DNA from 2 places in the Cupriavidus sp. 05T41 genome. Region 1 is predicted to be linked to the other one. Evidence: predicted binding sites of a transcription regulator. Region 1 holds the regulator's gene; the other holds the start of a gene.

Region 1 (2,985 bases):
CCGCGCCCGCCACCGAGCCCGACGGCTTCGTCGATGGTGGCCGGATGTTCAAGGCGCTGGCGCAGGTGCAGGGAGAGTAAAACGTGAATTCACTTGCCCTGGACCAGGCCGAAAGCCTGCGGCGCATGCTGGCGCCGCGTGCCACGCGCCGCATCGCGGTGGTCGCGAGCGATGCGGGCGCCGGTGCCACCACGGTGGCGCTCGGGCTGGCCAATGCGCTCGCCATGCAGGGTGAACGCGTGCTGCTGATCGACGAAGACCGCATTGGCGCGCGCGCCACCCGCTTGGCCGGCGCGGCGCCCGAGGGCACGCTGGCCGCCGTGCTGGGCGGTGCGCTCACGCTGGAGGCCGCGCTGGGGCAACGTCCCGCGGGCACCATCGGCGTGCTGCCCGGCAGCCCGCAGGCCACGGGCGACCTGGGCCTGTTCAATGGCTACCGCACCGTGCTCAGCGATGCCCGCAGCGATGCCGAGGGCGCCCTGTCGCAGGTGGCCGGCATGGCGCACAACGTGGTGGTGGTGCTGCGTGCCGAGCCGGCATCGATCAAGGCCGCCTATGCCTGCATCAAGCAGCTGAACCACCTCTACGCCTGCCGCCGTTTCCACCTGGTCGTCAATGCCGCCGCCAGCGACGCCGCCGCCAGCGCCGTGCTCGGCAATCTTGCGCGCACCGCCAGCCAGTATCTCGGCGTGGACGCGAGTCCTGCCGGCAGCCTGCCGCACGATCCGCTGGTCGAGCGCAGCACGGCGCTTGGCCGCTGCGTGGTCGAAGCGTATCCGGCGGCGCCGGCCACTGCCGCCCTGCGCCGTCTTGCCGTCGGCATCGCCGGCTGGCCGCTTCCCATGCCTTCACCAGCCGTAGCCCGTTCAACCCCTCCGGCCGCGCCGCTGGCGCCGCCGGCCACGGCCCTGGCCTGAGCGCCGGGCCTGCCAGCTAGGACTCACGAGAATTCCACCATGTATACGATTCAGGGAAAGCTCGAACAGACTGACACCGTGACCGCGCATGCGTCGCTGGTGCGTCGCATCGCCTTGCAACTCGCGGCCAAGCTGCCGGCCAGCGTGCAGCTCGATGACCTCATCCAGGCTGGCATGATCGGCCTGCTCGACGCCGCCAAGCGTTACGAGGATACGCACGGTGCGCGTTTCGAGACCTATGCCAGCCAGCGCATCCGCGGCGCCATGCTCGACGAGGTGCGCGCCAACGACTGGCAATCGCGCAGCCTGCGCCAGTTCACCCGGCGCATCGAGCGTACCGTGCGCGGCCTCGAGCAGACGCTCGGCCGGGCGCCGCTGGACTCCGAGGTGGCGCAGGAGCTCGAGTTGCCACTCGACGAATACCAGACCTTGCTCAACGAGGTCTATGGCTGCCAGCTGCTGCACTACGAAGACTTCGAACGCTCCGGCGAAGAAGACTTCCTGGATCGCCACCTGAGCGTCAGCGACGACGGCAATCCGCTCACCGTGCTGATGGAGAGCGGCATGCGCGAAGCGCTGATACGCGCCATCGAGCGACTGCCCGAGCGGGAAAAGCTGGTGCTGTCGCTGTGCTACGACCAGGAGCTGAACCTGCGTGAGATCGGCGCCGTGCTCGAGGTGACGGAGTCGCGCGTCTGCCAGATCCGCAGCCAGGCCATCACGCGCCTGCGTTCGCAGCTGCGCGGGCTGCTATGAAAGCCAGGTCCCGCCATATCGCCGTGGCGGCCATTGCCGCATGCTGCAGCCACGGCTGGGCCGCGCCGGCAGGACCTACCCTGCATTCGTGGTCGGCTTCCGTGAGTGGCCCCGCCTTGTATGGCAAGGGCCTGCGCACCATGTCCGCGCCCATCACCCCGACCGGGTATCTGCCGCAGGCCGAGGGCGCCATCACCACCGTGCGGTGGCGCTACAGCTTTACCCGCACGCCGCCGCTCGATCTGCAGGCCTATCTGTGCAATGCGCAGCGCTGCGTGTTGCTGCCGMGGGCGGAGGGACTCACCGATGCCTTCAGCGGGGATGACGCAGGCAGGGGATTCGTGTTCGCGTTCCAGGTACCGGGGAAGGGCGCGCTGACGCCCGTCCTGCAGGGACAGTCGGGACAAGTGGTGGTGGGGTACAGGTAAGACCGCAGGTGCATGGATTCGGCGGCCCGGGCCTTTCCGCCCGGGCGCCGCTTCCCAAGCCCCCGCAGCCGCTCAAGCCTCAAGTCTCAAGCCTCAGGCTCCAACCCTCAAGCCACCGGCTCCGCCACCGCGCCCGAACAAAAAAAAGCGGCTTCGCCTTCCCTGCCGGGAGCGAAGCCGCTTTTTTTGTTCGTTCGGTCTTTCCTGCATTTCGCCGCGGGCTTGCGAAAGCCCGTGGCGACAAGACACCGGTTCAGCCCGCCGCCAGGCTGACGCCTTGCGGACCTTGCTGGGTTCGCCCGTCCTTGCCGTACAACGTGCCCGTCTCGCCCCGGTGGCGCAGCGCCAGGATGGCTTCCTGCGTGAACTCCAGATGCGCATCCACCACGGCCGCATTGACGGCGTTGGCATCGCGCGCCATGCGCGCGGCGAACAGCAGGTCGCGCCATGCGGTCTCGACGGCAGGCACGATCTCGCGCCCGAACAGCTGGCCGCCCGCACCGAGGCGAATCCCCATGGCACCCATCTGCGCCTCGCGCGTGCGCGTCAGCGTCTGCAGCGAGCCGGCCAGTTCGACCTTGCGATCCAGCAGGCCGACCAGCGCCTGGTAGTCGCCCGCCTTGATCATGGCGCGCTCTTCGCCCAGCACGGCGGCGAATTCCTTGGAGAGCTCGGTTTCCCGGGCGAGGTTCTGGATCAGGGACTGGCTCATGGCTTGCCTAAGTGTCGTGGGTTGGCTTTGCCGCCGGTGTCGAGCGTCAGGCGCCGCCGTTGAGTTCGCGCAGCGACGCCAGCAGACCGTCTGCGATCTTGCTGGGGTCGATCTTGATGCGTCCTTCGGCGATGGCCTGGCGGATTTCGTCCACCTTGGCGGTATCGATGTC
Region 2 (8,963 bases), on a different contig from region 1:
CGGCCGTCGCCGGCGGCTTTGCCGTGGCCCTGGCCATGCCTGCCGGCGCCGCGCCGGGTGCCGATGCGAAACTCGTCGCCGAGGCCACGCAAGGCCAGCTCAAGGCGCTCAAGGGCAAGGTCTTCGACAAGTCATGCAATGAGTCGGTGGACTACGATGCCGCCGTCGTCGACCTGAACGGCGATGGCCAGCCCGAGGTTTTCACCAATTTCTACGGCACTTGCGTGGGCGGCATGGCCGGCGTCTCGATGCAGTTGTACGTGAAGGATGGCAGCGGGCGCTGGCAGCCGCAGTTCGGCTTTCCGGGGCAGGCCACGGTGCTCAAGACGAAGCACCTCGGCTATCCGGACATCGAGATCGGCGGGCCGGGCAATTGCTTTCCGGTCTGGCGCTGGAACGGCGCGCAGTATGCGCCGTACAAGAAGTGCGCGCGCTAGCGGCGGCGGCTCAGGGCAGCGCGCGCAGTGCCAGGAGCCCGCAGCCACCCAGCGCGCCGCTCAGCGCGCCACTCAGGCTGGCCGCGCGCAGCCAGGCCATCGACTGCCGCAGGCCGGCCTTCATGCCGCGCTCCGCGCCGCGGCCAGCACGGCCGCCATGACCGCGGCGGGAATCGCCAGTCCGGCCCACGCGCGCAACGCGCTGCCGGCGGCGAACACCCATAGCACCGCGCACGCGTACAGCGAGAACGACAGCAGCGTGGCGGTCGTCACCGCCTCGGACGGCGGCATCGGCAGCACCACCGCCAGCAGGCCGGTGGCCAGGGCTGCCAGCACATAGCCGCCACCGATCGCGGCCACCACGCGCGAGGCAACATCCAGGCGGTAGCGGCCGTTCCGGCTCAAGCCCATGTCCGCGCCTCCCGGGCAGCCCGGCCGGGCACAACAATCCGTAGCGGGGCAGTGGAAATGAGTCGATGCATTGGCTATATGTCCTATGGAAGAGGGCCGTATTGCGCGGCAGGCGGCCCGCCGCGCAAGAGGCCGGCCGCAGGCGACGCCTGATGGCCCTGTTGGTCGCATATGATAATCGTTCTCATTTGAGTTGTGTGGATCCGGGCGGATTCCCGGTGCTGGCTGGCCTGTTATGTGCTTGCTGCCGGAGGCCGTATTACTGGGCGATCTGCCGCGTTTTTGGCTCTCGCAAGAGGCGGTTTCCGCGCTCGGCTATCATGTGCGAGCTTCGGGGATATGGGTGTGCGGTGAGCGCCGCATGGAGAACCCCCTGTCCCGCATCCTTTACTGGTTTCTATCGTGTCTTCCGCTATTCCCGCTGTTCTTTCCGCCGACGTCAAACGAGTAGCCGCCATTGTCTGGATACGGGTCCAGATGGAGCGGCTGGGCATCACCGCCGATGACATCGAGGCGGCGCAGGCAGCCGCGGCGCCGAAGGCTGAACCTGTGGCCGAACCCGGCGGCGGGCAGCAAATCCTGCCGGTGGCGGAACTGCTTGCCGCGCCGCTCGCGGAGCCTGCCGCGAAGATTGCTGCCGCCCTGGACACGGAAGTGGCGGCGGAAGTTGAGCCGCTAGTGGAGGCGGACGTTGAAGCGGAGGTTGAGGCGGAAGTTGAAGCGGAAGTTGAAGCGGTCGCCGAACCCGAGGCGGAAGCCGACGTCATCGCGGAGCCGGCCGGCCCGGTTCAGGGGCTGTTGCCAGCGGCACCTGTCACGGCGCCGCCGATGGTGGCGCCGCGGCCGCGGCGCAAGAGGAGGCGTGGCCAGCGCAATGCGGCCGATGTCGCCTCGCCCGGATCGGCACTGGCAGTAGCGCCGGAAGCCGCGGCGTCAGCTGCGGGTTTGCCGAAAACTGTGGCGGAGCCAGAAGCCGAACCGAAAGCCGAGCCAAAAGCCGAGCCAAAAGCCGAGCCAAAAGCCGAGCCAAAAGCCGAGCCAAAAGCCGAGCCAAAGGCCGAGACCGCGCCCGTCGTCACCCCTGCTGCGGCCCCGGCGGCTCCCTCCGGCCCGCGCCGCTACCGCAACGCCGAAGGGCAGGTCTGGGACGGCGAGGGCGCGATGCCCTCGTGGCTGCTGCGCGCGGTCAATGCCGGCCAGTCGGTCGAGCATTTCCGCGTGGGCTGAGGGCAGACGGGGCGCCGGCAGTCCGGTGCCCCGTCTGCCCGCGCCGCTCAGGCTTGCTCGTTGAGCAGCACGCGGCAGCGGATAAAGGCGCTTTCCTTGCCGAGTGCGGCGACCAGTTCGTCCGACGGCGCCTTGTCCAGGTCGGTCACCACATAGCCCATTTCCCCGCTCGTCTGCAGGTGCTGCGCCACGATGTTGACGCCGTCGCGCGCCAGCAGCGTGTTGAGCGTTGCGAGCGCGCCGGGCGCGTTGCCGTGCACGTTGAGCAGCCGCGCCGGCGAGGTCAGCGGACCCGGGCTCACCTCGGGGAAGTTGACCGCGCCGATGGTGTCGCCGGTGCGCAGGAAGGCGATCAGCTTGGTGGCGACCTCGGTGCCGATATTCTCCTGGGCTTCCTCCGTGCTGCCGCCGATATGCGGCGTCAGGATGGCATTGGGCACGCCCTGCAGCGGGCTGTCGAAGCGGTCCGCGTTGGTCTTGGGTTCTTGCGGGAAGACGTCGATGGCCAGGCCGGCGATATGGTTGTCGTCGCAGGCCGCGCGCAGCGCCTCAATATCCACCACCGTGCCGCGCGAGGCGTTGATCAGGATCGCGCCGCGCTTGAACTGGCGCAGCACCACGGCGTCGATCATCTTCCTGGTCTGGGCCGTGGCCGGCACGTGCAGCGTCACGATATCCGCATGTGACACCGCATCCGCCAGCGAGCGCGCCGCGCGCGCCGAGCCGAGCGACAGCCTGGCCTGCACGTCGTAGTACACCACGCGCATGCCCATGGCTTCGGCCAGCACCCCGACCTGCGAACCGATATTGCCGTAGCCGATGATGGCGATGGTCTTGCCGCGCGCCTCGAACGAGCCCGTGGCGCCCTTGGCCCATTTGCCGGCATGCGCCAGCGTGTTCTTCTCCGGCACGCGGCGCAGCAGCAGGATGGCCTCGGCGATCACCAGTTCGGCCACCGAACGCGTATTGGAGAACGGCGCGTTGAAGACCGGCATGCCCGCGCGCGCGGCGGCATCCAGGTCGACCTGCGAGGTGCCGATGCAGAAGCAGCCGATGGCCAGCAGGTGCCTGGCCGCCTCGATCTCCGGCGCGCCGAGGTGCGTTGCGGAGCGGATGCCGAGGATCTGGTGCGCTTGCGGCGCTTGGTGCAGTTCCTCGCCGGCGAGCGCGCCGCTGCGGCGCTCCACGGTGACGAGCGCCTCCTTGAAGCGTTCTACGGCGGTGTCGTGGATGTTTTCAAGCAGAAGGGCAGAAGTCATGGCGATGGCAGCAATAGCAATGGCGAAGGGCGGTGGCGAAGGCGGCGGCGGCGCGGGGGAGGCTGCGCATGGCGCGCGCGGCGAAGGGCGCGGGCCGCGGGCGCACGGCGGAACGAGCCGTGCCATGGTAACGCAGGCAGCGCCGCCACACCGAACACCCACATTGGCGCCAATGGCAAATGCCGGACGCCCGACGGGGTGCGCCCATCCGTGCCTTGCCGCGCAGGATTGACAGCCAGTTCCGGGCGTGCGTACACTATTTCGGAACGATGTTCTGTCTAATAGAATATTGTGATGAAAACAGGACAGCCAAGACGCCGCGCAACGCAATGCGCGGCGCGGATCATCCCCGGAGACCTTGATGCACACCCGCTCACCCGCCCGCCTTCTCGCCGGCATCGCGCTGGCCGCCCTCACGGGCACCGTCAGCATTGCCTCCCGTGCCGACACCTGGCCCGACAAGCCGGTGCGCATCGTGGTGCCGTACTCGGCCGGCGGCACCACCGATTTCGTCGCGCGCCAGGTGGCGCAGAAGCTCACCGAGAGCACCGGCAAGTCCTTCTTTGTCGAGAACAAGCCCGGCGCCAGCGGCACCATCGGCACGCTGCAAGTGGCGCGCGCGGCCCCCGACGGGTACACGCTGCTGGCCAACGACACCACGTACACCATGCTGCCGTCGCTGTTCAAGACGCTGCCATGGGACTACAACAACGACCTGGTGCCCGTGACCACCATCGCGCAGACGCCGGTGATCCTGATCGTGCCGGCCAACTCCCGTTTCAAGACATTGCAGGAGCTGATCGACTTCGCCCGGCAGAATCCCGGCAAGCTGAACTTCGGCTCCGGCGGTAACGGCAGTTCCACGCATCTCTCGGCCGAGGTCTTCAAGAAGGAGGCCAAGGTGTCGATCACCCATATCCCGTACAAGGGCGCGGGCAATGCGCTGATGGACCTGATCGCCAATAACCTGGATATCCTGATCACCGCCACGCCGACCGCCGTGCCGCAGATCAAGGGCGGCAAGGCGCGCGCGCTGGCCGTGACCGGGGCGACGCGCGTGCCCGCGCTGCCGGACGTGCCAACCTTTGCCGAAGCCGGCCTGAAGGACTACAAGGTGATCAACTGGTTCGGCCTGGCGGCGCCCAAGGGCACGCCGCCCGCGCTGGTGGCAAAGCTGCAGGCGGAGGTGAGCAAGAGCGTCAACAGCGCCGAGGTGAAGGAGCGCCTGGCCAGCCTGGGCGCGCAGCCGGGCGGTATCTCACCGGCCGATTTCGCGCGCCGCATCAAGGACGACACGGCCCTGTGGACCCGGGTGGCGAAGGCCGCCGACGTGAAGGCGGAGTAGGCGGAACGCGGCCAGATGGCGACCAGATTGCGGCCAGATGGCGGCCAGATGGCGGCCAGATGGCGGCCAGGTCGCGACAGGAACCCGACAAGAACCCGATAAGGAACGACCATGTATTTCAGAACCGTGCCCAGGGAGATCCCGCTGCAGGTCTTCTCGTCCATGCCCGCCCATTTCCGCAAGGCCGGCGTGCGCTCCGAGTGGGCCGATGCCAACAAGGGCGGGGCCTGCATCGACAGTTTCCTGGAGGGGCCGGTGTTCGATGCAGCCGGCAACCTTTACGTGACCGATATCCCGTTTGGCCGGATCTTCCGTATTTCCCCGGCGGGCGCGTGGTCATTGGTGGCCGAATACAAGGGCGAGCCCAACGGCATGAAGTTCCTGAATGCGCGCGAGCTGGTGGTGGCGGACTACCGCAACGGCCTGCTGCGCGTGCAGGTCGAGACGGGCGAGGTGACGACGCTGCTGGGACGGCGCAACGCCGAGCAGTTCAAGGGCGTAAACGACCTGGTGATCGCCCGCAACGGCGACCTGTATTTCACCGACCAGGGCCAGACTGGCCTGCACGACCCCACCGGGCGCGTCTACCGCCTGCGCGCCGGCGGACAGCTCGACCTGCTGCTGGGCAATGTGCCCAGCCCCAACGGGCTGGCGCTGTCGTGCGACGAGAAGGTGCTGTTCGTGGCGGCCACGCGTGGCAACTGCGTGTGGCGCGCGCCGCTGCAAGCGGACGGCAGCGTGTCCAAGGTGGGGCAGTTCTTCACCTTCTACGGCACCAGCGGGCCGGACGGCATGGCCATCGACGGCCGCGACCGGCTGTTCGTGGCGCATGCCAGCCTGGGCTGCGTGTGGGTGCTCGGCAAGCGCGGCGAGCCCGAGGCCATCCTCGCCAGCACGGCGGGCGCCACCACCACCAACCTGGCCTTCCAGCCCGGCACCCATAAGGTGTTCGTCACCGAATCGGAAACCGGCTCCATCCTGTGCGCCGACCTGGCCGAGGCCGGGCTGGCCGGCTGAGGCTCACTTCGGCAGCAGGTCCTGCAGGTCTCGCAGCGTCGCGCCCCCGCTGGGCACGCCCGGTACGGCGGCGAGCGGGCCGGCGCCCTGGCTGGCGGCCGGGGCAGGTGCCGCCGCGGGACTGGCGGCGCTGACCGGCGTGCCGTGCGCGATGACCGGCACCGCCGACGGGTCCAGCCGGCCGTTCTGGCCCAGCGCGACCTGGCCGCAACCGCTCAGGAAGCCGTCCTTCTTCAGGCTGTTGGTGATGTCGATGGCAAGCACCGCCGCGCGTTCCTCGATGGGGATCGCCTGGGCGCCGCGGCTGAACGAGTACTTGCCCTTCCACACCGCGCGGTTCTGCATGGCATCGGTCAGCGTGGTGCCGTAGTTGATCGACATGCGGTTGCCGTAGGCGCCGATCACACCCCCGCCATTGGCGATGGTCAGGATGGAATCCGCCCGGAAGCCGCGCATCTTGTTCGTGAGGGCGGACGAGTCCAGCTCCAGGCCCGATAGCTCGTCATAGGCCGCTTCCACGCCACACTGCTTGGCCAGCTCGCGGAACTTGGCGGCGAACGCCAGCGAGAAATCGTTGTTCCAGCCCATGCCCGTCGTGCCCACCACATACATGCGGGCGGGCTTGCCGTTATAGTCGGTGGCGCGGGTAGAGACGGCGACGGTCGCCGGCGCGCACCCGCCCAGCAGCAACAGGACGGCAGCGGCGGCAGCGGTGCCAATACGGTATGTGTGGTTCATGCTCGTCGTTACTTCACATAGGAAAAGTAGTAGGGGCTGGAGACGGACCGCATCACGTAGCGCCCGTTGCCTTCGGTCAGCCGGTAGCAGGTTTGCATGCTGCTGAACCTGGGGTCGCCCATTTCGATGCAGACCTGACCGGCCTCCTGCTCGATGCGGTAGCGGCCGGGCGAAGTGCCGCGGCTGACCGAGTTGGTGACATCGAGGCTGCCGCCTTCGCGGATATCCATCCACAGCGTGACACCCGAAGGCGCGGTGGCGTTGATGCGGCCGAGATGCGCGAAGTGCGCGGCCAGCTCGGCGCCGGTGAGCTGCCGGTCTTGCGCGCCGGCCGCCGGCTGCGGCGCCGGAGGCCGTGCTTGCGCGGCGGGCGCCGGGGGCGCTGTCTCGCTGCGAAAGCGCTGCAGCGCCAATGCCGACCTGGCCGGCACCTCGCCGATCCATTGCGCGGGCACGGCGAAGTTGAGGTTCTGCGCGTCGGTGCGCATCAGGTAGGTGATGCCGATCAGCTGGCCGTCGGCATTGAACAGGCCGCCGCCGCTGGACCCGGGCGAGATCGGCGCGGTGGTCTGGATACGCACCACGCGGCCGTTGGCGTCCTTGTTCAGGGAGGAGAGCAGGCCGTCGCTGAGCGTCAGCTCAAAGCCGCGCGGCGCACCGATGGCATAGACTTTCTGGCCCACCTTGAGCGACGCGAGCGGGGCGATCTTCACGGGCGGCGCGCCCAGCCCCTTCGCCTGCAGCACGCACAGGTCGCGCTCCACATCGGCATGCACCAGGCGCGCGACGTGCATGGTGTTCTCGCGCCGGATGCCGATGGACTTGCCATTCTTGAGGACATGGCAGTTGGTGACCAGTTCTTCCGGGCCGGTGACCACCGAACTGCCCAGGCCGATCGTGCCGCCCTGCGCGTCGAACACCGTGACCACCCAGATGCTTGGCGACTCCCGTTCATACAATTCCGCCGAATCCAGCGCAAGGCCGGAGAGGGGGATGCCGGCAGTCAAACACGAAATTGCGACGTAACCCGCGATTTTTTTCGCCCGACCCATGATGTTGTTGTTGGTGACTGTTTTCTTGCCGGATTCAGCCGCTGCCCGGGCTGTCCGGTCTTTCCCGGCCTGCTTTGCAGACGCTGCAGGCGATCTGGCCGGGGCTGCCTATCATAAACGTTCCGCCCGCCGCGCTAAAGCTTTGTGGCTGCCAGCCGACAATTAACGGGCAGGAATATCCCCGGGTGGTGCCGCGGCTTTTCCGGCCGGACTGCCGGCATCCTCGCCACCCGCCCACCCAACCGCAACCTGGAACAGGACAATTCATCCATGGATACCTCCATCGTCAGCGCGGCGAGCAACCCCGGGACCGACCCGGTCAGCTTGCTGATGCTGCGCAAATCGCTTGACCTGCAGGCCAACAGCGTGGCCACGCTGATGGCATCGGCGGCGCCGGTCGGCGTGCCCGCCAGCAACCCCCCGCATCTGGGCCAGAACATCGACATCAAGGTGTGACAACGGGGCAGCCCGCGTCCGGGGTGACCCCGGGCGGGGGCTGTCTATTTCGGGGTGCCGGCGTGCCGGCGCCGTTCCCGTTCATGCGGTAATCTCCACCATCCCGTCACAATGGCGCGGCCGCTTTCATCGAACGGGAACACACGAATGAACGTACTGATATTCGGCGCGACCGGCATGGTCGGACTGGGCGTGCTGCGCGAATGCCTGCTGGCCGAAGACGTGGCGCGCGTGCAGACGGTAGGCCGCACGCCGACCGGCCAGCAGCATCCCAGGCTGACCGAACTGGTGCATGCGGACCTGCTGCACTACGACGGGATCGAGCCGGCGCTGACAGGTTTCGACGCGTGCTTCTTCTGCCTGGGCGTGTCCTCGGGCGGCATGTCCGAAGCCGAGTACACGCGCGTGAGCTACGACATCACGCTGGCCGCCGCGCAGGTGCTGGCCCGGCTCAACCCGCAGATGACCTTTGTCTATGTTTCCGGCGCGGGGACCGACAGCACGGAGAAAGGGCGCTCGATGTGGGCGCGGGTGAAAGGGCGTACCGAGAACGCGTTGCTGAAATTGCCGTTCAAGGCAGCGTATATGTTCCGCCCGGGCGGTATCCAGCCGTTGCACGGCATCCGTTCCAAGACGGCGGCCTACCGGATTCCCTACATGATTGCGGCGCCGGTGCTGCCTTTGCTGCGGCGCTTGTTTCCGGCTTATCTCACTACTACCGAGCAGGTGGGGCGTGCCATGCTGATTGTGGTGCGGAGGGGGTTTCCTCGGGGGGTTGTCGAGGCTCGGGATATTGATGGTATGCGGTAGTTTTTGCTTTTTTTTGGCTTTTTTGGGCTTGGCGGCTTGAGTCTCATTTGGCGTTTATGCGTATGAGGGTGTGCTTTGCGTCTCTGGGCCTAGCGGCGCGGGCTTGGTAGCCCGTTCGCACACATGTAAGTGTCACTTTTCTTTTCTCGAAAAGAAAAGTAACCAAAAGAAAGCGATTCTTGCAGAAGGCTGGGCGCTCAGATTTTATGGG

The links. Region 1 encodes FliA, which starts transcription of late flagellar genes. Its sites were predicted from a motif close to CTAAAGTTTNNNNNNNNNNNGCCGNTA; they were not measured.
Region 2: a site for FliA is predicted at 7,621-7,647, ahead of AC1DKV_RS14075 (YjfB family protein). Genes of this name have one in related genera too.

What each region holds. Positions count from the first base shown of each region.
Region 1 covers NZ_JBFTLQ010000057.1:14,101-17,085, reverse strand. Annotated here, with positions in the region: gene flhF (flagellar biosynthesis protein FlhF) at 1-80, shown strand, start outside; gene AC1DKV_RS27580 (MinD/ParA family ATP-binding protein) at 84-917, shown strand; gene AC1DKV_RS27575 (RNA polymerase sigma factor FliA) at 957-1,673, shown strand; gene AC1DKV_RS27570 (flagellar protein FlhE) at 1,670-2,101, shown strand; gene AC1DKV_RS27565 (flagella synthesis protein FlgN) at 2,355-2,813, opposite strand; gene flgM (flagellar biosynthesis anti-sigma factor FlgM) at 2,860-2,985, opposite strand, start outside.
Region 2 covers NZ_JBFTLQ010000019.1:88,929-97,891, forward strand. Annotated here, with positions in the region: gene AC1DKV_RS14035 (hypothetical protein) at 1-437, shown strand, start outside; gene AC1DKV_RS14040 (DUF3649 domain-containing protein) at 558-848, opposite strand; partial or broken gene AC1DKV_RS14045 (H-NS family nucleoid-associated regulatory protein) at 1,929-2,075, shown strand; gene serA (phosphoglycerate dehydrogenase) at 2,123-3,334, opposite strand; gene AC1DKV_RS14055 (Bug family tripartite tricarboxylate transporter substrate binding protein) at 3,696-4,679, shown strand; gene AC1DKV_RS14060 (SMP-30/gluconolactonase/LRE family protein) at 4,791-5,696, shown strand; gene AC1DKV_RS14065 (hypothetical protein) at 5,700-6,434, opposite strand; gene AC1DKV_RS14070 (S1C family serine protease) at 6,443-7,393, opposite strand; gene AC1DKV_RS14075 (YjfB family protein) at 7,757-7,942, shown strand; gene AC1DKV_RS14080 (NAD(P)H-binding protein) at 8,090-8,752, shown strand.